2 regions of the Vibrio ziniensis genome follow, and region 1 is predicted to be linked to the other one. Evidence: predicted binding sites of a transcription regulator. Region 1 holds the regulator's gene; the other holds the start of a gene.
What was found. Region 1 encodes CRP, which controls carbon source genes, mostly activating them, when cyclic AMP is high. Its sites were predicted from a motif close to TGTGANNNNNNTCACA; they were not measured.
Positions count from the first base shown of each region.

Region 1 (15,367 bases):
CCGCATCAAACCAACCAGTACGACGTAGACGACCAGTCGTTGCACCAAACTCAGCACCTACACTACCTAAGTGCTTACCAACTGGATCTTGCTTCTCTTTACCGTCATACAGTTCAGTAGGGAAAGGACCTGAGCCTACACGAGTACAGTACGCTTTAGCGATACCTAGAATGTAACCTAAGTGACGAGGGCCAAAACCAGAACCTGCAGCAACACCACCAGCAGTAGTGTTGGAAGAAGTTACGTAAGGATATGTACCGTGATCGATGTCTAGTAGAGTGCCTTGAGCACCTTCGAACATGATCTTATCGCCACGCTTACGCGCTGCATCGAGTTCATCAGTTACGTCGATAACCATTGAAGTTAATAGGTCAGCATAACCCATTGCTTGCGCAAGTACTTCTTCGTAGCTTACCGGCTCAACTTTGTAGAAATGTTCAAGTTGGAAGTTGTGGTAAGCCATAACTTCTTTTAACTTCTCAGCGAATGCTGCACGATCAAACAAATCACCTACGCGAACACAGCGACGAGCAACTTTGTCTTCATAAGCAGGACCGATACCACGACCAGTAGTACCAATTGCTTTATTACCACGAGCCGCTTCACGAGCTTGGTCTAAAGCAATATGGTAAGGAAGAATTAGAGGACAAGCTTCAGAAATGAAAAGACGCTCTTTAACAGGAACACCACGGTCTTCTAGACCGGTCATTTCTTTAATTAGTGCATCTGGTGAAAGTACAACACCGTTACCGATAATGCATTTCACGTTGTTGCGAAGGATACCTGATGGAATCAAGTGAAGAACTGTTTTCTCGCCATCGATAACTAGAGTATGGCCAGCATTGTGACCACCTTGATAGCGAACCACATATTTTGCATCTTCAGTTAAAAGGTCTACGATTTTACCTTTACCTTCATCACCCCACTGGGTGCCAAGAACGACTACGTTATTACCCATCTTTCCATTTCTGATTGCTAGTTAAAAATGGATTCTAGCACCGAATTTGATCAGTTGCAGTCATTTTTTAGACAAAAAGTTTGTTGCTAAATGAGCTGAAAGATAATTCTTACATTTAAGCCGAAACATCATTCATCAGCATAAATTTTGACGTCAAGGTTACCTTTATTATCGATACTAGCCCGGTACATACCAGAACTATTCATCGCAAAGTGAATATCACCATTTGCGTCCACCGCAATCAAGCCACCTTCGCCCCCCATCGCTTTCAAGTCACCGTTAATAATGTGCTCACAAGCGGTATGAACATCTTCTTTCAAATAGCGCATTCTTGCAGCAACGTCCCCTGCGACCATCTTACGAATAAAGAACTCTCCCATACCTGTAGTCGAAACCGCCACATTGCCATTTTCTGCAATCGTACCTGCACCAATAATTGGAGAATCGCCAACACGGCCGAATTTTTTATTCGTAATTCCGCCAGTACTTGTCGCAGCAGCCAAGTTACCTTGCTTATCCAGTGCTACAGCACCTACCGTGCCAAATTTTTTATCATCCGGATACTTATCTTCTGCCGAGTACTTAGCTTCGGAAAGAGCAAACAAGCCTTTTTCTTTCATCGACTGTAGCTGTTCATAACGGCGGTCAGTAAAGAAATAGTCCTGCTCGGTGTATTCATAACCTAAGCTAAATGCGAACTCTTCTGCACCATCCCCCATTAACAAAACATGCTCGCTTATCAGCATCACGTCACGTGCTAACTCAATAGGATTTTTAATATGGCGAATCCCCGTTACCGCTCCCGCATTCATTTCTCGACCATGCATGACAGACGCATCCATCTCAACCATTTCTTTGTTGGTTAATACAGAGCCTTTGCCTGCATTGAATTGAGGTGCATCTTCCAATACCTTGACCGCAGCCACCACGGCATCAAGCGCATCGCCACCTTGAGCCAGAATTTCATGCCCAGCTTTTACTGATTTTTCCAACGCTGACAGAATTTCTACTCTAAGTTCATCACTCATTTGATCACGCAGTATGGTTCCTGCTCCACCGTGAATAGCGATAGAAAATGGCTGCGACATAAATAGTCCTTACGTATTAAGAAGAGGTAATAAAAAAGCGCCAACCGATCACTCGATTCGCGCTTTCCTTTATAGGGCTAGGCGTCGCTTATCGCAACCCCATAACTCACTATTAGTGGCAGTGACCGCCACCGCAACAGCCATCTTTATGGTCGTGGTCGTGGTCGTGATCATGGTGATGACCGTGACCACCACAACATTCATGGTCATCTTCATGACCATGGCCGCCGCAACAACCTTCATGGTCGTGGTCGTGCCCGTGACCACCACAGCCACCAGCTTGGTGTACGTGGCCGTGCTCTAACTCTTCAGCTGTCGCTTCACGAACTGCAACCACTTCAACGTCGAAAGTCAGTGTGTGACCAGCAAGCATGTGGTTGCCGTCTACAACAACTTCGTCGCCGTCTACTTCTGTGATTTCTACAGGGATTGGACCTTGATCAGTATCCGCAAGGAAGCGCATACCAACTTCGATTTCGTCAACACCTTGGAATACATTTGCAGGAACGCGTTGAACAAGATCATCGCTGTGCTCACCGTATGCATCTTCAGGTGCGATAGTTGCAGTGAACTTGTCGCCTGCTACTTTGCCTTCTAGCTCTTTCTCAAGGCCAGTGATTAGGTTGTTGTGACCATGTAGGTAATCTAGTGGTGCTTCCACTGTAGATTGGTCTACAACGATGCCATCTTCCAGTTTTACTTGGTAAGCAAGACTTACAACCACGTTCTTTTCAATTTTCATAACGGCTCCAGGGCGGTTTTGGTGCTTCTAGACACATTAAGTCATGTCTAAAAATAATCTAACGATGGATATTATGGGGATCGTGAGCAGAAACTCAATTATTCCGGCTTAAAAATGCCGATCATTTGTTCTTGCCCGTGTTCACTTTTCTCTACAGATTTCGGTTTACGCTGTTCTGAATAATCACATTCAACGCATTCTACCAGCTCTATATTGTTCTCTATCCACCAGCGCAGAGTATCTTGAGCTTTACAACTTGGACAACTTGCCCCTGCAATAAAGCGTTTTTTTATGTTCACGTTTGGACTTCCTACTACTTTACGACTCAGTTTCTAACTGAATTCTTTCTTCTAACTGAACTATCGTTTCTAACTGCAATATCGTTTCTAAGTGAATGACTGCTTTAATCTTTTTCCCAATAGCTACGAGATTGTCTGTCTCCATCCATCTCGCGACCAAAAATTTCTTCGAGCTCTTTACGGGCTTCTTTGGCTCTCAAATTAAGCTGTTTACCTTCATTATGCTGAGGTAGCAGCTCTTTGAGCATCGACATATCGAGCTTACGGAAATGTGCCTCTGCTCTTTTCGCTTCATAAGGATGCATGCCCAATGAGATAAGCGTTTGTCGACCGAGATCCAACGCGCCTAAAAAGGTCTCACGAGAGTACCGCTCCACCCCATGATTCATTAGTTGGTAAGCTTCAACACGACTTCGGGCGCGAGCCAGTATTTTCAACTTCGGAAAGTGATGTTTACAAAGCTCGACTATTTTCACTACCTCATCAGGAGCATCGGTACAGATCACAATAGCTTCAGCTTCATCTGCACCAGCGGCTCGCAACAACTCAAGCTGGGTAGCATCACCATAGAATACTTTATATCCGTATTTACGTAGTAATTTTATTTGGCTTGCATCACTTTCCAATACGGTTATTTTGATCTTGTTAGCATACATCAAGCGACCAACAATTTGTCCAAAACGCCCAAAGCCTGCAATGATAACTCTGGGTTCTTTATCAAAAATATCCGAACCAATAGCTTCGTCATCGGAGGTATTCAAGTTACGAGCAAACCAACGGCTCTGAGCGGAAAGCAATAATGGCGTGGTTACCATTGATAAACTCACGACAACCAGTAGGAATGCCGCTTGCTCAGATTTTAGCAACCCTTGATTACTTGCTGCAGTGAAAATAACAAAAGCAAACTCACCACCTTGGCTTAGAATCGCCGCCATGCGACTGCGCGCTTTTGCACGAGTACCAGAAAAACGAGCTAAGACATAAAGAAGTAGACCTTTGACAGTCACCAGTCCAATCACAGCCAACAATATGCTTAACGGCTCAAGAGCAAGCAACCCTAAATCGACCGCCATACCAACAGAGATAAAAAACAGCCCAAGCAGTAAACCTTTAAAAGGTTCGATCGCGATTTCAAGTTCATGACGGAATTCACTTTCGGCTAATAACACCCCAGCCAAGAAAGTACCAAGCGCCATCGACAAGCCTAATTGCTGCATCAGCAGTGCAATACCGATAACCAACAGTAACGCGGCTACAGTAAATAGCTCACGCACTCCGCTCAATACGATATAGCGGAACAGTGGACTTAAGAGGAAATGACCGCCGACCAGCAAACCGACGATGCCACACAGCATCCAAACCACATCAAGCCAGCTTCCCCCAGTGTTTCCCGCCAATACTGGTAACATTGCCAGCATTGGAATGACCGCAATATCCTGAAACAGCAATACTGCAAAACCAGATTGCCCAGTTTCACTGCGAGATAACCCTCGCTCTTCAATGACTCGCAGTGCTATAGCTGTAGAGGAAAGAGCCAAGCCCATACCAATCACTAAACTGCTTTGCCAACCGATTCCCATTAGCGAGGTGATACTGGCAATTACCGCGGTCGTGACGACCACTTGAGCACCGCCTAAGCCTAATATTGGACCTCGCATTTGCCATAGTTTTCTTGGGTTCAACTCTAAGCCAATCAGAAAGAGCAATAGCACTACGCCAAATTCTGCAAAGTGCATAATCGCTTCAACATCGCTGATTAAACCTAATCCCCAAGGCCCAATTATCACGCCAGCTAACAAATATCCAAGAACAGAACCTAACCCAGCCCTTTGCGCCAAAGGCACTGCCACAACGGCTGCGGTAAGAAATACCGCCGTACTTTGCAGGAAATCGCTGCCTAACTCAGCCATGATGCTCTCCTTGCTCAGCAAGTGGGTCGTTTAGCCATTGTCGATAGGCTTCTGCATGCTGATAACGTTCAACATCACTGACATTGCGCGACCAATACAACACCAAAGGTTCCATCCACTGCATACGACACAACGCCGCAGTCAGTTCAAAGGGTTGCAAAATCTCTTTCAGCGGATAACGGTTATAACCCTTTTCACCAAAGGCATCGACATTACCACCAGTGGTTATCACACTACGCCAGACTTTGCCCTGCAGCTCACTTTTATTACCGAAAGCAAACCCTTTCGCTAATATCCTATCCATCCACTCTTTTAGCAGTGCCGGACACGAATACATATACAGTGGATGTTGAAAAACAATCACATCGTGTTCGAGTAAGCGTTGGCGCTCAGCTTGGACGTCAATGAAGAAGTCTGGATAAGTCGCATAAAGATCAAGAATGGAGACATGTTCAAGTGATGAGATCTTTTTGATCATCACTTGGTTAGCGATAGAGTGATGTGGCTCAGGATGAGCATAAATCACTAAGACTTTAGGCTTTTGTGAAGCAGACGACGTATCTTTTGTCATTCCTTGACTGCACTCCGTAACGTTATCAAATTGGTAACTGTTGCGATACCCAAACTACTTGGAGTTGCAGGTAGGCGGCAAGTCAGTGAGTCCCCATGAGCATAGATAACTATGTAATTGGGGTGAACGAACGTAGCCAACACCGCTGCACCTTCAAGTAGGAAGGGCATAAGCATCATAACGTAAATTGCATAATGATCGACATTTATCCTCGTTGCCCCTACTATTCTGGGCGATATCTCAACGGCAACTCTTTCTAATAGCTAATACAAATTTATGATTATCTTCTCGGACATCCAGTTACTACGTGGCGGAAAGCCGCTGCTAGACCAAGCATCAGCAACCATAAACCCAGGTGACAAAGTGGGTTTAGTGGGCAAAAACGGTTGCGGCAAATCAACCCTTTTTGCTCTTTTAAAAGACGAGCTGTCTATTGATGCAGGCTCATTCAGCAAGCCAGCTCAATGGGAGCTGGCTTGGGTGGCACAAGAAACACTGGCGTTAGAGCGAAGTGCTTTGGAATACGTCATCGATGGTGACCGAGAATATCGCGATTTAGAGCGTCAACTCACTGATGCAGAGCATGCCGATAACGGCACTCTTGTTGCCGAGCTACACGGAAAAATCGAAACAATTGGCGGTTACAGCATCCGCGCTCGTGCATCTGAACTACTTGATGGTCTCGGTTTTAGCCAAGAGCAAATGTCATGGAACCTCACTCAATTTTCTGGTGGTTGGCGCATGCGCCTCAACCTTGCTCAAGCTCTGATCTGCCGTTCAGATTTACTTCTTCTCGACGAACCAACCAACCACTTAGATTTAGATGCCGTTATGTGGTTAGAGCGCTGGTTACAAAGCTATCCGGGAACCCTGATTCTGATTTCTCACGACCGTGATTTCCTCGATCCGATCATCAATCGCATCATTCACATCGAAAACCAAAAGCTCAACGAGTACACAGGTAACTACTCATCGTTTGAAAACCAACGAGCGCAGAAAATGTTGCAGCAACAAGCCATGTATCAGAAGCAGCAAAAGCAGATGAGCCACATGCAGAGCTACATCGACCGCTTCCGCTACAAAGCCTCTAAAGCTCGTCAGGCTCAAAGTCGTATTAAAGCTCTGGAAAGAATGGAGAAGGTGCTGCCGGCTCAGTTTGATAACCCATTCAGCTTTGAATTTCGCGAGCCTTCAGCGCTTCCGAACCCAATTCTGATGATGGATGATGTAAGCGCAGGATACGGCGATAACCTTATCCTAGAGAAGATTCGCCTTAATTTGGTTCCGGGTAGCCGTATCGGTCTGCTTGGTCGTAACGGTGCTGGTAAATCAACCTTAATTAAACTGCTATCCAATGAGTTGTCACCGCAAGGTGGCGATCTGACTTATTCGCAAGGTGTGAAGATCGGCTACTTCGCTCAGCACCAACTTGAAACGCTTCATCCTGAAGAGACACCTTTGCAGCATATGATGCAAATCGCACCAGAGAAAAACGAATTAGAACTGCGTAATTATCTGGGTAGTTTTGGCTTTAATGGCGATAAAGCACTGGAAAAAATCGGTCCATTCTCCGGCGGTGAAAAAGCTCGCCTAGTGTTGGCTCTGATTGTGTGGCAAAAACCAAACCTGCTCTTACTCGATGAACCAACCAACCACCTTGATTTGGACATGCGCCAAGCGCTAACTCTTGCGCTACAAAGTTTTGAAGGTGCCATGGTTATCGTCAGCCATGACCGATACCTATTGCGTGCAACAACCGATGATTTGTATCTGGTCCATGATCGCCAAGTCGCACCGTTTGACGGTGATTTAACCGATTACTACAAATGGCTTCAGGAGCAACAAAAAGCAGAACGCAAAGAGCAACAAGCTCAAGTTGCGCCCAAAGACAACGCTAACAGTGCTGCTGCGAAGAAAGATCAAAAACGCCGTGAAGCGGAACTGCGTAAGCTTACTGCACCAATTCGCAAAAAGCTGACACAACTCGAAGCGAAAATGGATAAGTTGAACGAAATTATCGCAGACTCTGAACAACAATTATCGGAGTCCTCACTGTATGATGCAGAAAACAAAGCTAAACTTAACCAAGTTCTCGCAATCCAAGCCCAAGCCAAGAGCGAACTCGAAGAGATCGAGATGGACTGGATGAGCGAGCAAGAGACGCTGGAAGAAATGGAACAGGAGTTCAACAGTCAATGAGCCAAGAGCACGTCAGAATTTCACTTACGTTGGAGCGACTATGGCAATTCAGTTTGCAGTACTACAGCGTTCGAGAAGTTAAAGAGGCGTGCTTACACCTGCAAAACCATTTCAACGGCAATGTAAATTTGCTTCTGCTGCTCAAATGGCTTGATGAGCAGCAAGTTGCCTTTTTTGAGCAAGATTGGCAAACAGTGAGCGAATGTATCAGTCGCTCAGAAACACTGCTGCATAGCTACAGAGAATTGCGCCGCAAACTAAAAAAAACACTGCCTGATACCTTGTATCGTGAAGCACTGCAGTTTGAACTCCAGTTAGAAAAACAGCAGCAGTCAGATTTAGTGGATTGCATTAATAGTCTTACCTTGATTAATAATGAAGATGCCCCTCTGACACAGCGTTACTGTCGACAACTTGGCGCAGAAAACCTTGCCCAGCAGTTCGCCAAACCCGCTCCAAAGCGCTGAACATTCCCGCTTGTTTAATTGCGTATATACTCAATATAAACAAGACCACTTGAAGTTGCAGTAGCCCACGCTGCAGAATTAGATAAGCAAAGATAACTATATCCATTTGATGGTTGGACAATGACCCAATTTGTTGCCGCTACAGGCTTGAAGAACCCGCATCTACAAACATTAGTTCCACGCTTTATTCGTAAGAAAGCGTTATTCGAACCTATTTGGCAAACATTAGATACGCCAGACGGTGATTTTCTCGATCTTGCATGGAGCGAAGACGCGCATAACGAAAGTGCATCTAAAAAGCCTATCTTCATTTTATTTCATGGCCTGGAAGGATGTTTTTACAGTCCTTATGCTAATGGATTAATGCAGGCGTTCGCCCAAGATGGCTGGTTATCGGTCATGATGCACTTTCGCGGCTGTAGCGGTAAGCCTAATAATCTGGCTCGTGCATACCATTCAGGTGAAGTAGAAGATGCTCGCTTTGTTCTGGAATATCTGAGAGAACATTTCCCAAATCGCACCATTATCGCAACAGGTATTTCATTAGGCGGTAATATGTTAGTCAACTATTTGGCTGATTATAACCAAGACCCTATAGTTACTGCTGCGACAGTAGTCTCTGCGCCTTTGGATTTAGCCGCTTGCGCTCAGCGCATTGAGCACGGATTTTCCAAAGTTTATCGCCGCTATCTGGTCTCTTCACTAAAAAACAGCGCAATGAAAAAGCACCATCTGCTCAAAGGTGAATTAGGGCTTTCCTATCAAAGCATTAAACGTGTCACTCACCTGAGCGACTTCGACGATTTAATTACTGCACCACTGCATGGATTTAAGGACTCACAAGACTATTATGAGAAGTGCTCTGGCATCAATAAGCTACAGCAAATCAAAGTCCCGACTCAGATCATTCATGCCAAAGATGACCCATTTATGAACGATGCTGTGATTCCCAAATTTATCCTGCCTGACAACATCGACTATCGTTTATTTGAGCAAGGTGGGCACGTCGGTTTCGTGTCCGGAAGTATTTTAAAACCAGAATTTTGGTTAGAAAAAGCATTACCTGCTTACTATGCAAGCTTAAAAGATATTGAAGTATGACCCTTCATCATGATCAATAAAGCGTTATAGCAGACCTGTAAATAAGTAATAAGCTAACGTACTCTTTATAGTCAGCAACAATACAATTTAGATTTACGAGTAAATTATGATCGTACCTTGGCAAGAAATTGCACCCGAAACGTTAGACAATCTCATCAGCGAGTTTGTGCTCAGAGAAGGGACTGATTACGGCGAAGTTGAGATCTCTTTGAAGCACAAAGTAGACCAAATAAAAGCCCTATTAAGGAGTGGTGAAGCGGTTATCGTTTATTCAGAGTTACACGAAAGTGTTGATATCAAAGTTACTAATCGATAATCAGTGACAACTGAAATTCCATGGTATAGTGGCTGCAGCTTGGGCGATGACAATGTTTCAGCGCCTTATCTTAGGATTTATGGACAAGGTTAGTCATGTCAGCAAAACACCCAATTATTGCCGTAACTGGTTCATCAGGTGCAGGCACTACTACAACGTCAGAAGCATTCCGCAAAATGTTCAATATGATGAGTGTCAAACCCGCTTGGGTTGAAGGTGATAGCTTTCACCGCTTCACTCGCCCTGAAATGGACATTGAAATTCGTAAAGCCCGTGAACAGGGTCGCCATATTAGTTATTTCGGCCCAGAAGCGAACGATTTTGCTACTTTAAGCGAATTTTTCCGCCAATACGGTAAAGCCGGAACAGGTCAAATTCGACGCTACTTGCATACCTTCGATGAAGCGGTTCCCTATAATCAAATGCCCGGTACGTTTACGCCTTGGCAAGACCTGCCAACCAATACCGATGTACTGTTCTATGAAGGTCTACACGGTGGCGTGGTAGACGGCGAAGTCAATGTAGCTCAGCACGTCGATTTCTTGATAGGCATGGTGCCCATTGTCAACCTTGAGTGGATTCAGAAATACGTTCGAGATACACGCGACAGAGGTCATTCTCGCGAAGCGGTCATGGATTCCATCGTTCGTTCAATGGACGACTATTTGAACTACATTACGCCGCAGTTTTCACGCACCCACATCAACTTCCAGCGAGTCCCCACTGTTGATACCTCTAACCCACTTAATGCCAAAGGTATCCCTAGTCTGGACGAAAGTTTTGTAGTCATTCGCCTACGAGGCATTAAAAATGTCGATTTCCCATATTTACTGGCAATGATAGATGGATCATTTATGTCTCGTCACAATACCATTGTTGTGCCAGGTGGAAAAATGAGTTTTGCTATGGAATTAATAGTAAGACCAATCCTACAACAACTCATTGAGACAGGGAAAATTGGCTAATCGAAACACTGTTTTAGAGTTTAGTTTCGATACCGTGACCATGTGCACATTTTTGCGTACAAAATCGCGGCAGTGACACGATTAAAATCAAGAAAAAGTTGCCGAAAAAGGATACTATTCTTAACCGAAACATAAGATAGCTTGCAGCGACCATAAAGTCCTCTTATTCTAGTAATCCTATTTTAAGCTTTGCTAAATATGGATAGCAGCAAGCGTACCCTGCAGAGGAAGTGAGATATTATGGTTCTAGGTAAACCTCAAACCGACCCAACATTAGAGTGGTTTCTTTCACATTGTCACATTCATAAGTACCCTTCAAAAAGCACGCTAATTCATGCGGGCGAGAAAGCAGAAACTTTGTACTACATTGTTAAAGGTTCTGTTGCGGTACTGATTAAAGATGAAGAAGGAAAGGAAATGATCCTTTCTTACCTAAACCAAGGTGATTTCATCGGTGAACTTGGCTTGTTTGAAGAAGGTCAAGAGCGTACAGCATGGGTTCGTGCTAAGTCTCCATGTGAAGTTGCGGAAATTTCATTTAAGAAATTCCGTCAGCTTATCCAAGTAAACCCAGATATTTTGATGCGTCTTTCAGGTCAGATGGCTCGCCGTCTACAAGTAACAAGCCAGAAAGTTGGTGACCTTGCGTTCCTAGACGTAACAGGCCGTATTGCTCAGACGCTACTTAACCTAGCGAAACAACCTGATGCAATGACTCACCCAGACGGTATGCAGATCAAGATTACTCGTCAAGAGATCGGCCAAATCGTTGGCTGTTCACGTGAGACAGTTGGTCGAATTCTGAAGATGCTTGAAGAGCAGAACCTAATTTCAGCTCACGGTAAGACTATCGTTGTCTACGGAACTCGCTAATAGTTAACGCTATTACAAAAATTCAAAAGCCACCCTTGCGGTGGCTTTTTTATTCTGCCTTTTTCTACTGTCTCTCAGTCACAGGTCTCTATACCATTCTGGAAAATTTCTTGATCAGTGAATGGGCGTCGATGCTCAATCTGATCATTTTTATCTAGAATGGTATTACTCTTCTCCTTTCGAAATGGAGGAAAATTATCCAGTTCTATTTACTATCGGTACTTTCAAAAATCTTATCTGCAGATGCCGCAACAAAGCCTGTATAAAGCTCTCCATTCGCCATTGGATAACGCTTAGCAAACTCGTAGAAACCACCAGGAACCGTTTCAGTGCTGTCACTGAAGGTTACGGATACCTTATCTGCCATGGTTGAAGACTGCTCAAGTAGAACCTCAGGAGTTCCTTTGACTTCACCGCCAGACTCATTGATGGTGAAGCCAGCATTGCGCAGATGATCATTCACCTGTTTCACTTCAGTAAATGCCTTGAGCTGATTAACGTTAACCGTGAAGTGATTCGCACCATAGCCATGAGCCGCTAACCAAGAGGCGTATTCACTCTCTTGCGCTAGCACTTGATAATCAGCAAAGCTAATATCCCATAAGCGACCACCGTAAAGGAATGCATCGCCTTCGAGCTTTGTTACATCTACCTTCGCAACCAATTTGGCAACAATCTCTTGTAACTGTGGTGAACACTCTTCTACTTTCAGCTCACTGATAAATACTTTTGGCTGAAGCGGATCTGGATGCTCATAGTGTTTAGCGACCAGCTTTTTGCTTTCAAAAACATAGTCACCAACCGCTTTATAGCCGAGAGCTAAGAAAGGCTTTGCTAACGTTTCTAGACCAAGAGGCGCAACATTGAAGGTTCGTAGTGCAATATGGTCATTGATTAGCGCTTCATCTTCTTCTAGCAAGCTATGAACTTTATCGGCTGAAGGACAAAGGCGAGTAATGTAGTCATTCCACAGTGATTGAAACAGAACTTCTGGCGTCATAGTGCCTCCTTGGCTGCATGAACACGACGTATTGGATTGGAAAAAGCTTATTTAAGCCAAGTACTATTAAGTGATTATTTATTCTGACGTTATTAGTAAACAGGCTTCACCTTTCGTGAAGCCTGAATAATTTTGTTATAGCTCTACACCTGGGCTTAGTGTCGCAGGAAGCTCGGTTGCAGAACCTTCCATTGACGCCATTGGGTATGCACAATAATCCGCTGCGTAGAATGCGCTTGGACGTAGGTTACCTGAAGCCCCAGGGCCACCAAATGGAGCATCGCCACTCGCACCTGTTAGCTGACGGTTGCGGTTAACGATACCTGCACGAATGTGGTCTACGAAGTATTCCCACTCGGCATCGTCGGTAGTCACAAGACCAGCAGACAGACCAAAACGAGTATCGTTCGCCAGTTCTACTGCTTGCTCTAGTGTTTCGTAACGCACCAATTGCAGTAATGGGCCGAAGTATTCTTCGTCAGGTAGTTGGGCGATTGGCGTAACATCAATGATGCCCGGTGATACAAAAGCAGCACCTTTACTTTGCGCTTCAACAAGGCTCTTACCGCCCAGAGATTGAAGGTGAGCTTGTGCATTCAAAATAAAGTCTGCCGCCGCTTTAGAGATTTGTGGACCCATGAACGGTGCTGGCTCAGCAAATGGTTGATCCATACGAAGCTTCTTCGTTGCTTCTACTAAGCGAGCAACCAACTCATCACCTTTCGCCCCCACAGGGATGTATAGACGACGTGCACAAGTACAACGTTGACCGGCACTGATAAATGCAGATTGTATGATTGTATAAACCGTCGCGCTTAGGTCACCAAACTGTTCAGAAATCACCATTGGGTTATTGCCGCCCATTTCGAGAGCGAGCATCTTGTCTGGTTGACCCGCAAATTGGCGATGTAGGATATGACCCGTATTGGCACTCCCAGTAAACAGTAGACCATCAATACCTTTTGATTGAGCTAGAGCGATACCGGTTTCTTTACCACCTTGTACAAGGTTAATAACACCTGCTGGCAGACCAGCCGCTTGCCAAAGTTTCATCGTTACTTCAGCAGTCCATGGAGTTTGCTCAGAAGGCTTAAATACCACTGTGTTACCCGCTAGTAGCGCAGGAACAATATGACCATTTGGCAAATGACCAGGGAAGTTGTAAGGACCAAATACCGCCATAACGCCTAGAGGACGGTGACGCAATACAATTTGGTTACCCGCCGCTTCACGCACGGTTTCACCAGTGCGGTCATGGTACGCACGGATAGAGATAGCAATTTTGCCCGCCATCGCTGCAGCTTCAGTGCGAGTTTCCCAAATCGGTTTACCCGTCTCTTTTGCGATAACTTCTGCAATTTGCTCACTGTTCTCTTTAATCTTTTCGGCAAAAGCAAGTACAACCTTTTCACGCTCGGCGAAAGGCAGTTTTTTCCAGCTAACAAATGCACTGCGAGCAGAAGCAACGGCGTCTTCAACTTGCTCTTGTGTTGCACCTTGACCTTGCCAAATGACCTCATCGTTATACGGGCTTAAAGAAGAAACGGTTTCACCTTTACCTTCTAACCACTGTCCTGCGATCCACTGTTGTCCTGCTACCCACTGAGCCATGATGTGTTCCTTAGATTCTTTTACTGAGCCAAAATTCGAATAAAGTCGCCATTATCAACCTTTAGGGCTTTGGCCACTTTTGGCGAGATAATTGCGCTGCCGTCTTCACGGTTAAATGCTGCTTTTGCGGCGGTCGCTCGGAAATTTTCAAACGACGAATTACACATTAAAAAGTCTTGTGAGCTAGAGTGCTCCGCAACAATGACTTTGACACGGACGGAGTTGCGTACTGAGTCTATGTTATGGATATCGCACTCTACGCTTGGACCCGCATCAAAAATGTCGACATAGTTGCGACAAGTGAACCCTTCTTTCTCAAGCAATTTTAGAGCAGGGCGAGTTTTGTGATGCACCTGACCAATCACAGCTTGCGCTTCTTTACTAAGCAAGTTGATATAGATTGGCAATTTAGGCATTAAGTCCGCAATAAAGCCTTTCTTGCCTATCCCTGTCAGATAGTCAGCCATGGTGAAGTCAATTGAGAAGAAGTGTTCTTGTAGCCACTGCCAAAACGGTGAATTGCCATTCTCATCCGAGACGCCACGCATCTCAGCAAAAATAGTCTTAGAGAATCGATGTGGATGTTCAGCCATCATCAAGAATCGGCATTTCGACATCAGTTTGCCGTTTAGACCTTGGCGAAATTCAGGGCGCAAAAACAATGTGCAGATTTCTGAACAACCTGTGTAGTTATTGCCAAACGTCAGTAGCTTAACCACATTGTTTACATTCAACTTTGGTGATGAATGCACTATGGTGCTGATGTGATAAGAATAAAACGGAACATCCCAGCCCACAGCAGCTTCAATTCCCGTGGTCCCAGCCACTTCACCCGTTTCTGAATCGAAACCCACCATAAGATAACCTTCGTCCGATGGCGAGGTGACGTTAGGCTTAGTAAAACTGTATTCAGAGTGTTTGATTCGGTTGGTTAACAGCTCTTCGTTAACCGGTAATGAAGTGAAACCATGACCAGATTCAACCGCACATGTGTGCAACGCCTCATAATCTGATATGGCAATTGGGCGTACAACTAGCATCAATACTTCCCTCCAGATGCATTTAGGGCCTAATCATTAGGCCCTTTTAGGCTCACTCTAATCGGTGAGCCTTATAGCTTAGTTTTTACACTAGCGATGCGATGGCTTTATCCAAACGCGCTAAGCCTTCTTCAATTTCTTCTTTTTCGATTACTAATGATGGGGTCATACGAACTACGTTGGCACCCGCCATTAGAATCATTAGACCTTGCTTACCTGCTGCAACA
Region 1 is NZ_CP049331.1:283,647-299,013, reverse strand. It holds gene G5S32_RS01325 (adenylosuccinate synthase) at 1-958, opposite strand, end outside; gene G5S32_RS01320 (isoaspartyl peptidase/L-asparaginase family protein) at 1,087-2,046, opposite strand; gene slyD (peptidylprolyl isomerase) at 2,159-2,788, opposite strand; gene G5S32_RS01310 (YheV family putative zinc ribbon protein) at 2,887-3,087, opposite strand; gene kefB (glutathione-regulated potassium-efflux system protein KefB) at 3,192-4,997, opposite strand; gene kefG (glutathione-regulated potassium-efflux system ancillary protein KefG) at 4,990-5,568, opposite strand; gene G5S32_RS01295 (ABC transporter ATP-binding protein) at 5,845-7,767, shown strand; gene G5S32_RS01290 (TIGR02444 family protein) at 7,764-8,234, shown strand; gene G5S32_RS01285 (hydrolase) at 8,355-9,335, shown strand; gene G5S32_RS01280 (YheU family protein) at 9,442-9,651, shown strand; gene G5S32_RS01275 (phosphoribulokinase) at 9,747-10,616, shown strand; gene crp (cAMP-activated global transcriptional regulator CRP) at 10,857-11,489, shown strand; gene G5S32_RS01265 (DUF1338 domain-containing protein) at 11,695-12,489, opposite strand; gene astD (succinylglutamate-semialdehyde dehydrogenase) at 12,625-14,100, opposite strand; gene astA (arginine N-succinyltransferase) at 14,121-15,140, opposite strand; gene G5S32_RS01250 (aspartate aminotransferase family protein) at 15,226-15,367, opposite strand, start outside.

Region 2 (15,367 bases), 980 kb from region 1:
GCAGGCGACCGTTCACGTGCTGAAGAAGCTTTTGCTGGCGACATCATTGGTCTTCACAACCACGGTACGATTCAAATCGGTGATACCTTCACTCAAGGTGAAAAACTGAAGTTCTCGGGCATTCCAAACTTTGCGCCTGAACTGTTCCGTCGTATTCGCCTAAGAGATCCATTGAAGCAGAAACAATTGCTTAAAGGTCTTGTTCAGCTTTCTGAAGAAGGTGCGGTACAGGTGTTCCGTCCACTGCAGAACAACGATCTGATCGTTGGTGCTGTGGGTGTTCTTCAGTTCGACGTAGTAGTTGCTCGTTTGAAATCTGAATACAACGTAGAAGCGATTTACGAAGGTGTGAACGTGGCGACAGCTCGTTGGGTTGAATGTTCAGATGCTAAGAAGTTTGAAGAGTTCAAACGTAAGAACCAAAGCAACTTAGCATTGGATGGCGGCGATAACCTAGCGTACATCGCGCCTACCATGGTTAACCTGAATTTGGCTCAAGAGCGTTCACCAGAAGTTGAGTTCCGCGCAACCCGCGAACATTGATTTCGAATAAAGAGCGGCTGGTCAGTCGCTCTTTTCATATTGCAGATACAAAAAAGCCGATGCATTGCATCGGCTTTCTACTATTTATAGTTCAGAATTCATCGCTCAGAATTATTTGCTTTTCTTCGCTGTAGTTTTCTTTTTAACGGTGTCTTTCTTCTTCGCTGCGTCTTTCTTCTTTTTAGCCGCAGTTGGCTTTTTCTTCTTAAATACCGCTTTTTTGTGTTTAGGACGCATACCTTCGATGTAACGCTCTTTGATATCTTCTTTGATATAACGAGCGACACGTTCAATCATTGGCTGATCATGCGCTTCGATAAGAGAAATTGCATTACCTTTCTTACCCGCACGAGCAGTACGACCAATACGGTGTAAATACACATCCGCGGTACGTGGCATATCAAAGTTAATCACGTGGCTGACATCTGGGATATCAATACCGCGAGCTGCAACGTCTGTCGCTAAAAGGATGTTTACCGTACCATCGCGAAAACGTGAAATTGCATTGTTACGACGATCTTGTGGCATTTCGCCTTGGATCCAAACGCAAGGGATCTGCGCACGTTCTAATTCAGTACGAAGATCCGCTAAGCGTTCACGCGTTTTCAAGAATACGATCGCGCGCTCTGACTGCTCGGTTAAGATTGTTTTTAACAGCTCAAGCTTATGTGCCATATCGTCTGCACGGTGGTACCACTGAGTGATTTTCTTGCGCTCACGACGTGGTGGCTCTGCATTGACAATTGCTGGCTCGTTTAGCAAATCTGCTGTGAAACCATCAACACCTTTACCTTCTAAAGTTGCTGAGAACAGAAGGGTCTGTTTACGCCAGCGACATTCAGCTGATAGACGGTCAACGACCGGACCAAACCCCATGTCTAGCATGCGGTCTGCTTCGTCAAGAATTAACCATTCAATTGCACGACAATCGAAACGCTCAGCGTCAATGTATTCCAATAAACGCCCCGGTGTTGCTACAACGATATCTTGAGTTGTTGCCAAAACATCTGCGTGTTCTTGGTATTGAACACCGCCAGTGATACTGAAGATGTTCATGTGCGTGTATTTTGCCAACGCTTTTGCTTGCTCTGTGATTTGCAGCGCCAATTCACGAGTTGGCGTGAGAATCAAAATACGAGCTGGACCTGCTTTCTTACGTGGGAAATCTTGTAGGTATTGCAGCGCTGGGATAACAAACGCAGCCGTTTTACCTGTCCCTGTTGGTGCAGATGCAAACACATCTTTTCCGTCGAGGGCTTGAGGAATTGCTTCGGCTTGAACTTGAGTAGGGCGCTCAAAGCCCATTTCTTCAATTGCCTCGATGAGGTTTGGATCCAGTTCTAAGTCAGCAAAAGATTTGATCACTGTTAATACTCCGCAAGCGCTCGGACTGAGCAGTCAAAGCCGATCAGCAACCGCTGATCAGTAAAAATTAGGGGCGCACATTATAGATGGATCGTCACTCAGATCACATCTTTAATTCTACATCTTTAAATAAAAAGATCGTGTTAGCTCGATGAAGGCTTGAGTGTAGCCTAAATCATCGCGAATGATCAGCGTTGATTCCTCAATATCAATCGGTTCTTTTTTCAGTTCAAACAAAACTCGGCTGATGGGTTTGTTCGGTGTCGGCTGCACTTTGCATAATCGAGATAAGTAAAAGCCACTCTTTTTCGCTAGCTCTATAAATTGTTCACCTTCCGTTATTGGAAGAATAAAGCTGGCGGTTCCTGTCTCGGACAGCAATTGATAAGTGATGTTGATTAATTGCTTATGCTCCAACGTTTTAGTATGTCTAGCTGTTGCTCGCTGAGCATGCTGTGACTGTTCACCGTCATTAAAATAAGGTGGATTGCAGATGATGGCATCGAAAGTTTTGCTGTTTGTAATGTTTAATACATCAACTTGCTCTAAAACAATTCGCCCAGCCCAAGGAGATTGACTGATATTGATTTGAGCCGATCGGTATGCGTGTTCATCAATGTCAATGGCTTGTATTTGTGCATGGGGAAATCGTTGGGCACACATCAAGGCTAAAAGACCAGTACCGGTTCCTATATCAAGGATGTGCGTAATGGGTAGAGAAGATGCAATTTGAGATAATTCATGCTGAAAAGCCCAGGCTCCCAGAAGTACACCGTCTGTGCTGACGGGCATGCCGCTTTGCCCACCCTCAATCGAAAATTGCTTAAATTTAAAGCCTTTAGTATTTAACGTGCTACTTTTCATGAATATATCGATAATTATTGAAATTTAAGTGACTAACGCTGTTGTTGAATAATTGTATAGATTTTTGCTCTATTTAATGTCGATTTTATAAAGTACTTTTATAGTTTTTTGTTCTGATTAATTATTGTTGTTAGGTTTAATTAACTAGATTTTTGTATATTGTTTGGTTTTATATGGTGTTTTTGGCTCGCGGGTTGCGAAGTGATGATAGTTTCGTCATTATTCGCCCCCTCTCTTGAGCATTGGAAAGCCGTTTTTCAAGCCAGGATGTATTACATTAACAAATAATTATTAAGGGGTATCTGTGAAACAGACGTTAAAATTAACAGATATTATAGCTTTAGGCTTTATGCTTTTTGCGTTCTTTTTGGGCGCTGGTAACATCATTTTTCCTCCTTTGGCAGGTCAATTAGCGGGCGACCACTTATTTCCTGCAATGAGTGGTTTCCTATTAACAGCCGTGGGTCTGCCACTGCTAACTATTATTGCTGTAGCCATTTCTGGTGGTAGTTGGGAGCACCTAACTAAGCATCTACCTGTGAAAGCAGCATTGGTGATGGCCGCTCTTATCTTCATTATTATCGGCCCCGCATTTGCTGCGCCTCGCACAGGTTTAGTGGCTTATGAAATGGCAATAAAACCACTGTTTGCTGATCTTAACCTGACTGTTTTCTCGGTTTTATTTTTTGCTGTGGCGATGTTCTTTTCATGGTCTCAAGGCAAACTGATTGATGTCATAGGTAAGGTACTGACACCTGCACTATTCATCGGTTTGATAGTTTTGGCTTTAGGTGTATTTATGAACCCTCAAGACCAAATGTTTGCAGCACAAGGTGAGTACGCCACACAGCCATTAACTAAAGGCTTCCTTGAAGGTTACAACACTATGGATACCTTCGGTGCCCTGATGTTCGGCATTCTGATTGTGGATGCTCTGCGCGCGAAAGGTATTACTGAAGAGAAAGCGACAACCAAATACCTAATTAGTGCGGCGGTGATTGCTGCTGCTGGTCTAGCGTTCGTTTACATCTCGCTATTCTATTTAGGAGCGACTAGCTCATCGGTTGCAGCTGGTGCAGACAATGGTGGTGTGGTGCTTAGCCAATACGTTATCGCACTATTCGGTGATAAAGGTCAGTTGGTATTATCAGTGATCGTATTGTTAGCATGTTTAACAACTGCTATCGGTCTTATCTCTGCATGTTCCGATTTCTTTAGTACACATACCCCAATCTCTTACAAAACATGGGTTGTGATTAACGGTGTAGCGTGTGCAGTTGTAGCAAACGTTGGTTTGGCTCAGCTGATTGCACTTTCAGTGCCAGTACTATTTGCTCTATATCCAGTTGCGATTGCACTAGTAGCGTTGACTTTCATTCGTTCGAAGTTGGCTAATCCTCAAGCGTCATACCGTTTGGTAATTCTAGTGTCGCTTTTGTTTGCTCTGATTGATGCGGCAAAAGTGTCTGGTTTAGATGTTTCATTCTTCAACTTCCTGCCTCTGTTTGAAATTGGTATGGGTTGGTTGTTACCAACAGTTGCTGCGATGATCGTGATGACATTCGTTGGTGGTTCTGCGAAAGCAGAGCTGGAACAAAAAGCCGCATAAATTTGAGCTTGATTAAAAAGAGGTGTTTGAGACTGTTTTTATACAGAACTCAGCGCCTCTTTTTTATTGCTATCGAAACCTAGACACCACCTCGTTTTTCTGTACAGCCTCCAATCAAAATATCCCCAATTTTTCCTGTATCTTCATCACATTTTTAAGTAGAATTCTCCGGTTAAATTCTACTCATAAAGCTTAAGCAAAAATGTTTGAAATCAATCCAATTAAAAACCGCATTCAGGATGTGTCAGAGCGCACGAATATCCTGAGGGGGTACCTTTGACTACGACGCTAAGAAAGAGCGTCTAGAAGAAGTAAATGCAGAACTTGAACAACCAGATGTATGGAACGAACCTGAACGCGCACAAGCATTAGGTAAAGAACGTTCAGCATTAGAATTGGTTGTTGAGACCATCAATCAACTCGATCAAGGTGTTGATGATGTTGAAGGACTTCTTGAACTCGCAGTTGAAGCTGAAGATCAAGAAACATTCGATGAAATTGGTCCTGAACTCGCTGAACTAGAAGCTAAGTTGGAACAACTTGAGTTTCGTCGTATGTTCTCTGGTGATCACGATTCATCTGATTGCTATATCGATCTTCAATCGGGTTCTGGTGGTACTGAAGCACAAGACTGGACTTCAATGATGCTACGCATGTACTTGCGCTGGGCTGAAGCGAAAGGCTTCAAAACTGAAGTGATTGAAGTGTCTGAAGGTGAAGTTGCTGGTCTGAAATCTGCAACGGTTCGTATCATTGGCGACTACGCGTACGGCTGGTTACGCACAGAAACGGGCGTTCACCGTTTAGTTCGTAAATCACCATTCGATTCAGGCGGTCGTCGTCATACTTCGTTTGCTTCTGCGTTTATCTATCCTGAAGTGGATGAGAATATTGCTATTGATATCAACCCAGCTGATCTACGTATTGACGTATATCGTGCATCGGGTGCTGGTGGTCAGCACGTTAACACAACTGAATCTGCGGTACGTATTACTCACATTCCAACCAACACGGTTGTGCAGTGTCAGAATGACCGTTCTCAGCATAAAAACAAAGATCAGGCAATGAAACAGCTTCGTGCGAAACTGTTTGAGCTTGAACTACAGAAGCAAAACGCTGAGAAACAAGCGAATGAAGATGCAAAATCTGACATCGGTTGGGGTAGCCAAATTCGCTCATACGTACTAGATGATTCTAGAATTAAAGATTTACGCACCGGAATTGAAAACCGCAACACTCAAGCGGTTCTTGATGGTGACTTAGACAAATTTATTGAAGCTAGCCTGAAATCTGGCCTTTAAGCTTTTTACCGACAATACAGGGTACATGCAAAATGACTGATGCTGTTCAAAACGAAATGAATCAAGAACAAATCGCGCAAGAAGAAAACAAACTGATTGCAGAGCGTCGTAGCAAGTTAGAGCACATCCGTAAGAGCTGCAAAGCGAATGGTCATCCGAATGATTTCCGTCGTGACAGCCTAGCTGGTGATCTACAAGCTGAGTTCGGTGAAAAGACCAAAGAAGAACTAGAAGAGCTGAACCATATCGTTGCTATTGCTGGTCGTGTGATGGCAAAACGTGGTCCATTCCTGGTTATTCAAGAAACTTCAGGTCGTATTCAAGCTTACGCATCTAAAGATGTACAAAAAGAGCTTAAAGAGAAATACCAAGGTCTAGATATCGGTGACATCATCGGTGTGAAAGGCGCGCTACACAAATCAGGTAAAGGCGATCTTTACGTGAATATGGATGAGTACGAGTTGCTAACTAAAGCACTTCGTCCGCTTCCAGAGAAATTCCACGGTCTAACTGACCAAGAGATGCGTTACCGTCAGCGTTACGTTGACCTTATCGTTAACGAAGATTCACGTAACACCTTTATCATCCGCTCTAAGTTAGTAAGCGCAATTCGTGCTTTCATGACTTCTAAAGGTTACCTAGAAGTTGAAACACCTATGATGCACGTAATTCCTGGTGGTGCTTCTGCTCGTCCATTCGTCACTCACCACAACGCGCTAGATATCGATATGTATCTACGTATTGCACCTGAGCTATACCTAAAACGCCTAATCGTAGGTGGTTTTGACCGAGTGTTTGAGATCAACCGTAACTTCCGTAACGAAGGTCTTTCTCCTCGTCACAACCCAGAATTCACTATGATGGAATTCTACCAAGCGTACTCTGATTACAAAGATCTAATGGATCTAACAGAAGAGATGCTAAGCACTGTAGCAATCAATGTTCTAGGTGCAACGGCGATGCCTTACGGTGACGAAATGGTTGAGTTTGGTGGTAAATACGCTCGCATGAGCATGTTCGAAGCAATCAAACACTACAATCCAAACCACGCTCAAATCCAAGCGTTAACAGAAGAAGATATCCAAAACCGTGATCTTATGGTTTCTATCGCGAAATCTGTTCACGTGGACGTAGAACCTTTCTGGACTTGCGGTCAGCTTCTTGAAGAGATCTTCGGTGAAACCGCTGAGCCAAAACTGATCCAGCCTACTTTCATCACTGGCTATCCAGCGGATATCTCTCCACTTGCTCGCCGCAGCGATAGTAACCCGTTCTTTACAGACCGTTTTGAGTTCTTCATCGGTGGTCGTGAAGTAGCGAATGGTTTCTCTGAGCTTAACGATGCAGAAGACCAAGATGCTCGCTTTAAAGCACAGGTTGATGCAAAAGAGTCTGGTGATGACGAAGCTATGTTCTACGATGCAGACTACATTACTGCTCTAGAGCACGGTTTACCGCCAACGGCTGGTCAAGGTATCGGTATCGACCGTTTAGCGATGCTGTTTGCTAATGCACACACAATTCGCGACGTAATTCTGTTCCCAGCGATGCGTCCACAGCAATAATTTATTGTTGGAATGTCATTTAATAAAAACCGCCTTCGGGCGGTTTTTTTATATCTGCCTATTTTTAATGCTAGAAATGATGCTTTGTCAGATCGCATATTCGTTTTAATGATCAACTTCTTATGTGAATTTTTGGATCGACATATAGTTTTTTATTAGAAATATTTCCATTTCTTTCCTAGTCTTATATGTGAGACAGACTAATGTCTTAAGTATAGTTACTGTATCGTCAGTTGCCTTAGCGTAAATATAAATAGCAGTGGCATATAAAAAATTTAAATAATAATAAGGGTAAGTTCATGGCTAATCAGTTCCGTATGGACTCTGTTCCAGGGTCGTTGATAGTTGTCGGTGGCACATACGAACCATGGCTTTCTGTTTTAGAGCAAGTTGGCTGGAGATGCACGCAGTGTGCCGATCTTCGTCGAGCAGATACACTGTTTGCTGAAACAGGGCCTTGTATTGGTATTGTTGACCTGTGTCATGATGAGTTTAGCTTGAATGGCATTGCAAACTTGGTAAGTAATCATAAACAAGTTCGCTGGTTAGCCTTCATTCGGGAATCGCAGCTGAGCTCTGACACTATTTGCCAGTTCATAGTGAACTTCTGTATCGACTTTTTCACCGCACCAATCCCAGATGCCCAGCTATTAAGTACTATTGGTCACCAGCTTGGTATGTTGAAACTGGAGAAAAAAGTATGGCCTCACTATGGCTCTAATAGTGATATGGGGCTGATCGGCGAATCCATTCCAGTGAAACGTCTACGTGATCAAATCAAGCGTATTGGTCCGACCGATGTCAGCATTTTGATTTATGGTGAAAGTGGTACGGGTAAAGAAACGGTTGCGAAAGCAGTTCATAAAACGTCAGCACGAGCCCAGAAGCCATTTATGTCGGTTAACTGTAGAGCGATGTCAGAGAGCCGAATTGAGAGTGAACTGTTTGGCATTGGCAACGATGGGCATGATGTGCCTATTTTATTGCAAGCCGACGGCGGTACTGTTCTTCTGAACGACATTCTAACTTTACCGAAAAGCCAACAATTGAATCTATTGCGCTTTTTGCAGGAAGGGACGGTTGAGACTCCCAACGGGGTGAAAGAAGTCGATGTCCGCATTCTTTCAGCAAACTCATCTGATATTGAAAAAGCTTTGATCGACGGTAACTTCAATGAAGAGCTCTATCACTACATCAACGTTTTGCGAATCAACGTACCGAGTTTGAAAGAACGAGCAGGAGACATTGCGATTTTAGCTCGTCATTTCTTGCAGCTGTATTCGAAAGAGTATAACGCCCAAGTGAGAAGTTTCTCTGAAAATGCAACGCGTGCGTTGACTCGTTATCATTGGCCTGGCAACGTTCGTGAGTTAATGAATCAGATTAAACGCGTGGTATTGATGTCTGAAACGGTCGTGCTGGATGAATCTCATCTTGAACTGCCTAAGCGTAGCGATGGTAAGCGAAGCCTGAAAAGTATTCGAGAGCGATCAGAGCGCGATGCACTGCTGCTTGTGTTGGAGTCGTACTCAGGTCAGGTTTCTGTCGCAGCTAAGGAATTAGGAGTCTCTCGAGCAACTATGTACCGTTTGCTGAACAAACATAACTTGATTACAGACACTACTTATTGATGCTCATTTACCTTCTGGTATGAAATAGATGTACCAAATGATGCAGATGAATTTCATCATATAACAGTAGCAACCACTGCTTGAAGAACAGGCCACCAATGGGTGGCCTTTGTTTTGGTTAATTATTCTTCATATTGGTTAAATAGTGTTGAAATGTTTCATTTGGTTTGTTGTATTGTGACAGTGAATAGATGATTGGTTTTATTTTGTTTATTTAATGGATTGGGGGTTGAATTAATGCCTCAGTTGCATATTATTTAACCGTAAGCCTAGCTTACTGAAAACACTAAATTTTGGATTAATTACTTTGCTTGGAGGCGCATTATGAAACATTTCGTATCTGTTCATACAGTCTGCGCCTTTAATGTGTCCGATTCCGCCTTTATTGCTGCGGATATGACCGCGTCTATGTCTGATCGAAAAATCAGCAAACAAGACAAAGATATGTAGTTAATCCGTAACCTCTAATCAGGCTGCGGAAGAAATAGCAGCTAAGTTTAGAGGTAGTCCTACCTTAATAGCATCCAGTCGTAGCTTTATCACTTAGTCGCTGTTTCTCCCAGTTTACTCGTTAAATCAAGTGATTTAACCAACTGGAGAAATACCATGAGTCATTCAATTTATATAAAACTAGCCACATTTTTGGTTCGTGCAGATTTGCGTCGAGAAGAGAGAGAATGGAAGCGAAAAGTACGTCGTAGCCGCTACGATTTACCTTGGCACAATGTTCATCTATTGAGAGATATTGGCTTAGAAGCAGACGGTCGCCCTATTGGTGTGAGTGTTCCAATTGAAGCCAAAGCAGAACGCCATGTTCGTCATATCCGTCGAGTATTAAGTTTACGAATACCGACGTGATAAAAGGGGCTAGCCGCTGCTCTAGCCCCATTGTTATCAATTAAGGACAAGGATTGGAGTAGGTAGTCCCAATCTCTTGAATTTTAAGCAGCAGTTCTTCGCTTAATTCAACATCCAAGCTATCAATATTTGTTTTTAACTGTTCCAAATTTGTCGCTCCGAGTATGGTCGAAGCGACAAATGGACGTTGATTAACAAACGCTAATGCCATTTGTGCCGGATCTAAACCAAATTCTCTAGCCAAGTTCACGTAAGCTTCGGTTGCTTTTAAACCTTGTGGAGTGAAATAGCGTTGGAAGCGTTCAAATAAACTGCAACGAGCACCATCTGGTCGCGCACCATTGAGATACTTTCCACTTAGCGCACCAAAAGCTAACGGTGAGTATGCTAGTAGTTTTACGCCTTCAAAGTGACTGATTTCAGACAAGCCAACTTCGAATGCTCGATTGAGTAAACTATATGGATTTTGGATAGTAACCATGCGAGGTAAATCGTGTTTTTCTGCTAAACGTAGGTAGGTCATCAGCCCCCATGGAGTTTCGTTTGATACGCCGATATAACGAACTTTCCCCATGCGTACTAAGTCATTCAATGCCTCTAGACTTTCAATTAAAGTTACTTCTTCTTGACTGTCTGGATATGGGTAGTTCAGTTGGCCAAAAGTATTGGTCTGACGTTGAGGCCAGTGCAGTTGGTATAAATCGATGTAGTCGGTTTTTAGGCGAGAAAGACTATCGTTGATGGCTTGATGTATGTTTCGATGGTCAAGCGCCATATGTTCGCGAATCGGTGTATTTCTATTTGGTCCCGAAACTTTGGTAGCAAGAACGACTTTTTCACGTTTGCCTGATTTTTCTATCCAGTTACCAATGTACTCTTCTGTTTTGCCTTGTGTTTCCAATGACGCTGGTACTGGGTACATTTCAGCAGTATCAATGAAATTAATACCACGTTCGAGAGCATAATCGAGCTGGCTAAACGCTTCGGCTTGAGTGTTTTGTTCGCCAAACGTCATGGTTCCTAAACAGAGTTTACTCACTTCTAAGGTTGAGTGTGGCAGTTTGGTATATTGCATAGCACTTCCTTGTCTAACTCTAGATTCTGCCGTTTCAAAATTGTTGCTGTTAACTAGGTTCTAGATATAGCACTGAATTTAAAACAGCTTTTTATAAGATGATTTTTACTATAAGCGAATATTGCTTCGAAACGGAAATGAATTTTATTTATCACTTACTCAATTGACTAATTCCAATCTGGAAAATTAACAGATCAGTGAATGGCCATTGATAAGCAAACCCTTCGGGTCAGAGATGGCTCAGCGGAGCTTCATGGATGAATTGATGCGTGTTTATGTTCGATGTCCATTCGCTGTTACACCGATACTTAATCTGGTCATATTTTTATTTAGGATTGTATAAGAGATATTGATTCTCCCATTCGAGCAAAGCCGATCATTAATAAGAAGGAGAGGAGGATCCAAAAGATCAATGAATAGCTCTATGATTTTTCGCTTTGAAGTTGTAGCTGTGCTGGCTATGTTCGCTCACCCTAATCACATAGTAAATCTATGCTCATAGGGATTCACTTACTTGCCGCCATCTGATATTCCAGCAGTTTAAGTATATGTGTAAATCAAGCGTAGTGATTTTGCAGGATATTGGCAGTGAACTGAGTTCTTAGATAGAAGCCGCGAGGAAGAGTGCGAATTGGCTTTCCATTCGAGCCATAAGCTTCCGTTAATACTCTGCCATTGGCGGCTTTTGGGCGCAGTTGAAGAACTTCACCATGTTTGGCCGTGATTTGCGAAACTTTGCCTAACACAATGAATTCCATTAACTCTTCCCAGTCAGCTTTAAGTTGATCTTCTTCTTCCTGAGATGGGCTCCAAATCAAAGGTGAGCCAACTCGTCGTTCAGCTAAGGGGATTTCACGTTCACCTTCAACGGGAACCCAAAGTACGCGAGACAGTTTATTTCGCACATGGCTATTTTCCCAAGTAAGGCCATGCACACCAGTTAACGGAGCGACACAGACGAAGGTCGTTTCTAAAGGCTTGCCACTATAGCTGATAGGAATACTTTTCAGTTCAATGCCAAGGTTTTCAAAATCCTGCTGGGGTTTACTCCCTGCTGTCGCACCCAAATGCCATTCTAGTAATTGTCCAACCCAGCCTTTATCCTTCTTAAGATCCGGAGGGACGATCATATTGGCTTCTTCAGCGAGTTGTTGATAACTCATTCCAGCTATTTGCCAAGCTCTTTCTAATAGCTCTTGTTCGCTTTGCGGTTCTGGTTTCATTGCCTGTCTCTGAATAACCTAATCATTGAGAATGAAAACGGCGATTGTAGCAAAAATATAGCAATAAAGGATCTTGATGGAAGAATGAGCATAGTGGGTAAAATATGATCTTTTAGTGAGTTATCCACAAAAAATACATAAAAGAAGATGAAATAATACATTCATGTATGAATAAACAGGGGTTTGTACAGTCGTTTACCACACTGTTGGTGCTAATTTCAGCTATTTTTTCTTGGCTGTGTGGATAACAGTTAGATTGGTTGATCTTTAACCTGTTTGAGTGATCAAAAAATAGAGCAGTGGCTAAATTATGCATATATTCCATTGTTTGTTTTTAACAGTATGTTTATTAAAGATAAATATACTATTTTCATATTGTTCTTGTTTGAGGTATTTATTAGGGGAGTGTTTTTTTTACACAGTTATCAGTCTTCTTCACATGGTTATTCACAGAAATCGTGAATAAATGTGGTCTAGCTCTCACTCTTTTGTTGATAACTTATTTTTTGCTCAAAAAACATTCTATCGAGGGGTTGTCGACGATAAATATCGTGTGAATCACATTAGTAAGTTTGCTCATATTGGGGATATGTGGAAAAATCAGAACAATTACAGGTTTTACTAGAGGTTTGCCAGTGATAGATGGCGATGGTTACCGACTCAATGTAGGTATTGTGATTTGTAACAACCATGGTCAGGTATTCTGGGCGAAACGATACGGACAACATTCATGGCAGTTCCCACAAGGGGGAATCGATGAAGGTGAGACTCCTGAACAAGCTTTGTTTAGAGAGCTTTACGAAGAGGTTGGGTTAACTAAGAAAGATGTGAAAATCATTGCGACAAGTCGTCATTGGTTAAGATATAAATTACCAAAGCGCTTAGTTCGTTGGGATTCTCAACCTGTCTGTATTGGACAAAAACAGAAATGGTTCTTGCTACGTTTGGAAAGTGATGAATCGAAGATTAACATGCAACGTGGCAGTTCCCCTGAATTTGATGGTTGGCGCTGGGTGAGTTACTGGTATCCAGTGAGACAAGTGGTGTCTTTTAAGCGTGATGTATATCGTCGTGCAATGAAGGAGTTTGCTTCATTAGCGATGCCGTTTAAAGAGCGGAAAGTTAAAGGTAAACGCAAGAATAAAAGAGGATAGACATGCTTTCTCAACTTAGGGAGATAGTGGAACAAGTTTCAAAGGTAGAGAACGTCAATCAGGCGTTAGATATCTTTGTAAAACAAACGTGCAGCGCTATGGCAACAGAGTGCTGTACTGTCTATCTAGCTAATGAGGAAATGCAGCGTTTAGAACTAATGGCGACCCAAGGTCTGAAGTTCAAAGGCGATAAAATTCATATCGGTTTTGAAGAAGGTCTGGTAGGGCTAGTCAAACGTTCAGCGGAGCCTATTAACTTAGCAGAAGCGTCTAAACACCCAAATTTCAAATACTTCAAACAACTGGGGGAAGAGGTTTATCACTCTTTCCTTGGCACTCCCATTATCTACCGTAAACAGGTACTTGGTGTTCTGGTTGTTCAACAGAAGACTCCACGTTCATTCAGTGAAATGGAAGTCTCTTTCCTTGTTACTTTAGCTGCCCAGCTTGCAGTTATTGTTGCGCACGCTCAGACTCAAGGGCAATGGTTGCTCAATAAGAAAAAGCAACAATCGATTACTGGTGTTGGTGCCTCTTCTGGGGTTGCGATCGGTGAGTTCTGGTGGGATGACACTCAGCCTCAGCTTTCGGAAGTGTACCCTGCATCGACGTTAGATATCGACCGTGAACAAGAGTGGTTAGCTCTTGCGATTGAGAGCGCTTTGAGTGATTTTCGCAAAATGCGCAAAAAACTCGACAGTGATATCAACAAAGAAGCTTTGGCGATCTTCGACCTGTTTACCCACCTTTTGAATGACCCTATGCTGCGTAAAGATCTGAAAGCGCAGATCCAAAAAGGTGACCGAGCCGATTGGGCATTACGCCAAGTAGTGGAAAGCTATTCGAATCGATTCGCACGTATGTCCGATGTGTATCTTCGTGAACGTGCACAAGACATCCGCGAGCTCGGCCAACGTTTATTATTCTTCTTGCACAATACAGAGCAAGAACAGCATCAGCTAGAAGAACCGATCATCTTGGTGGTTCGAGAGCTGACCGCTACCATTCTCGCAGCATTGCCCAAAGATAAGCTGTTAGCCGTCGTTTCTATTGAAGGGGCTGCTAACTCGCACGCGGCAATTTTGTCACGAGCATTAGGGATCCCTGCGGTAATGGGGGTTTCTATAAACCTCAAGGATATCAACGGAAAAACCGGTATCGTTGATGGTTACAGTGGCAAGGTCTTTATTTCACCAGCGAAGTCCATTCTTTCTGAATATCGTGCGTTGGCAAATGAAGAAAGTGAACTGTCGAAGATGGTGAATGAGGCGATTGCCCAACCTGCTGTCACTCAAGATGGTTCTCACATAGAGTTAATGTTGAACTCTGGCCTCAGCGCTGACACTAATATCGCCATTAATCAAGGTGTTGATGGTGTCGGATTATACCGAACCGAATTTTCATTCTTGTTGCAACATCGCTTTCCTTCTGAAGAAGAACAGATCCAGCAATACAGTAGTGTTCTGAATGCTTACCCTGATAAGCGAGTGGTGATGCGCACGCTGGATATCGGTGGCGATAAGCCTTTGCCATATTTGCCGATAGAAGAGGACAATCCATTTTTAGGCTGGCGGGGTATTCGCTTTACCCTAGATCACCCTGATATTTTCCTCATCCAGCTTAGAGCCATGATGCGTGCTAGCAAAGCGCACAACAACCTCAGCATTCTTTTACCTATGATCTCAGGTACCAGAGAGTTGGATGATGCTCTTAGGTTGATTCACCAAGCGTATAAAGAAGCGATAAAGTTAGACCCGAGTATTGTTATGCCTGAAATCGGCATTATGGTAGAAGTCCCATCCATGCTTTACTTGCTACCTTTAATCGCCGATAAAATTGATTTTGTTTCTGTTGGTACCAATGACTTAACCCAATATTTGTTGGCTGTTGACAGGAACAATTCCCGAGTTGCTGATGTCTATGAATCGATGCATCCAGCCGTCGTTATGGCGTTGAAGCAAATTCAGCAAATTTGTGCCGCACACAATATTCCTGTGTGTGTTTGTGGTGAGTTAGCGGGTGATCCGATTGGCGCACTGTTGCTTATCGGTTTGGGATATACCACGTTGAGTATGAACACCGCCAACGTTGCCAAAGTAAAGTACCTGGTGCGACATGCAAAAATGTCACAATTGACCGAACTTGCTGACAAAGCCGTGGTGCAGCCTTATGGCAAAGA
Region 2 is NZ_CP049331.1:2,510,063-2,525,429, reverse strand. It holds gene prfC (peptide chain release factor 3) at 1-543, shown strand, start outside; gene srmB (ATP-dependent RNA helicase SrmB) at 655-1,908, opposite strand; gene G5S32_RS11630 (tRNA1(Val) (adenine(37)-N6)-methyltransferase) at 2,026-2,772, opposite strand; gene brnQ (branched-chain amino acid transport system II carrier protein) at 3,077-4,381, shown strand; one part of gene prfB (peptide chain release factor 2) at 4,584-4,658, shown strand; one part of gene prfB (peptide chain release factor 2) at 4,660-5,682, shown strand; gene lysS (lysine--tRNA ligase) at 5,715-7,247, shown strand; gene vpsR (cyclic-di-GMP-binding transcriptional regulator VpsR) at 7,547-8,878, shown strand; gene G5S32_RS21640 (hypothetical protein) at 9,203-9,328, shown strand; gene G5S32_RS11605 (DUF1127 domain-containing protein) at 9,485-9,736, shown strand; gene G5S32_RS11600 (NADP(H)-dependent aldo-keto reductase) at 9,777-10,811, opposite strand; gene mutH (DNA mismatch repair endonuclease MutH) at 11,369-12,034, opposite strand; gene rppH (RNA pyrophosphohydrolase) at 12,670-13,188, shown strand; gene ptsP (phosphoenolpyruvate--protein phosphotransferase) at 13,191-15,367, shown strand, end outside.
Region 2: the regulator CRP is predicted to act here: its motif matches at 12,502-12,517, upstream of rppH (RNA pyrophosphohydrolase).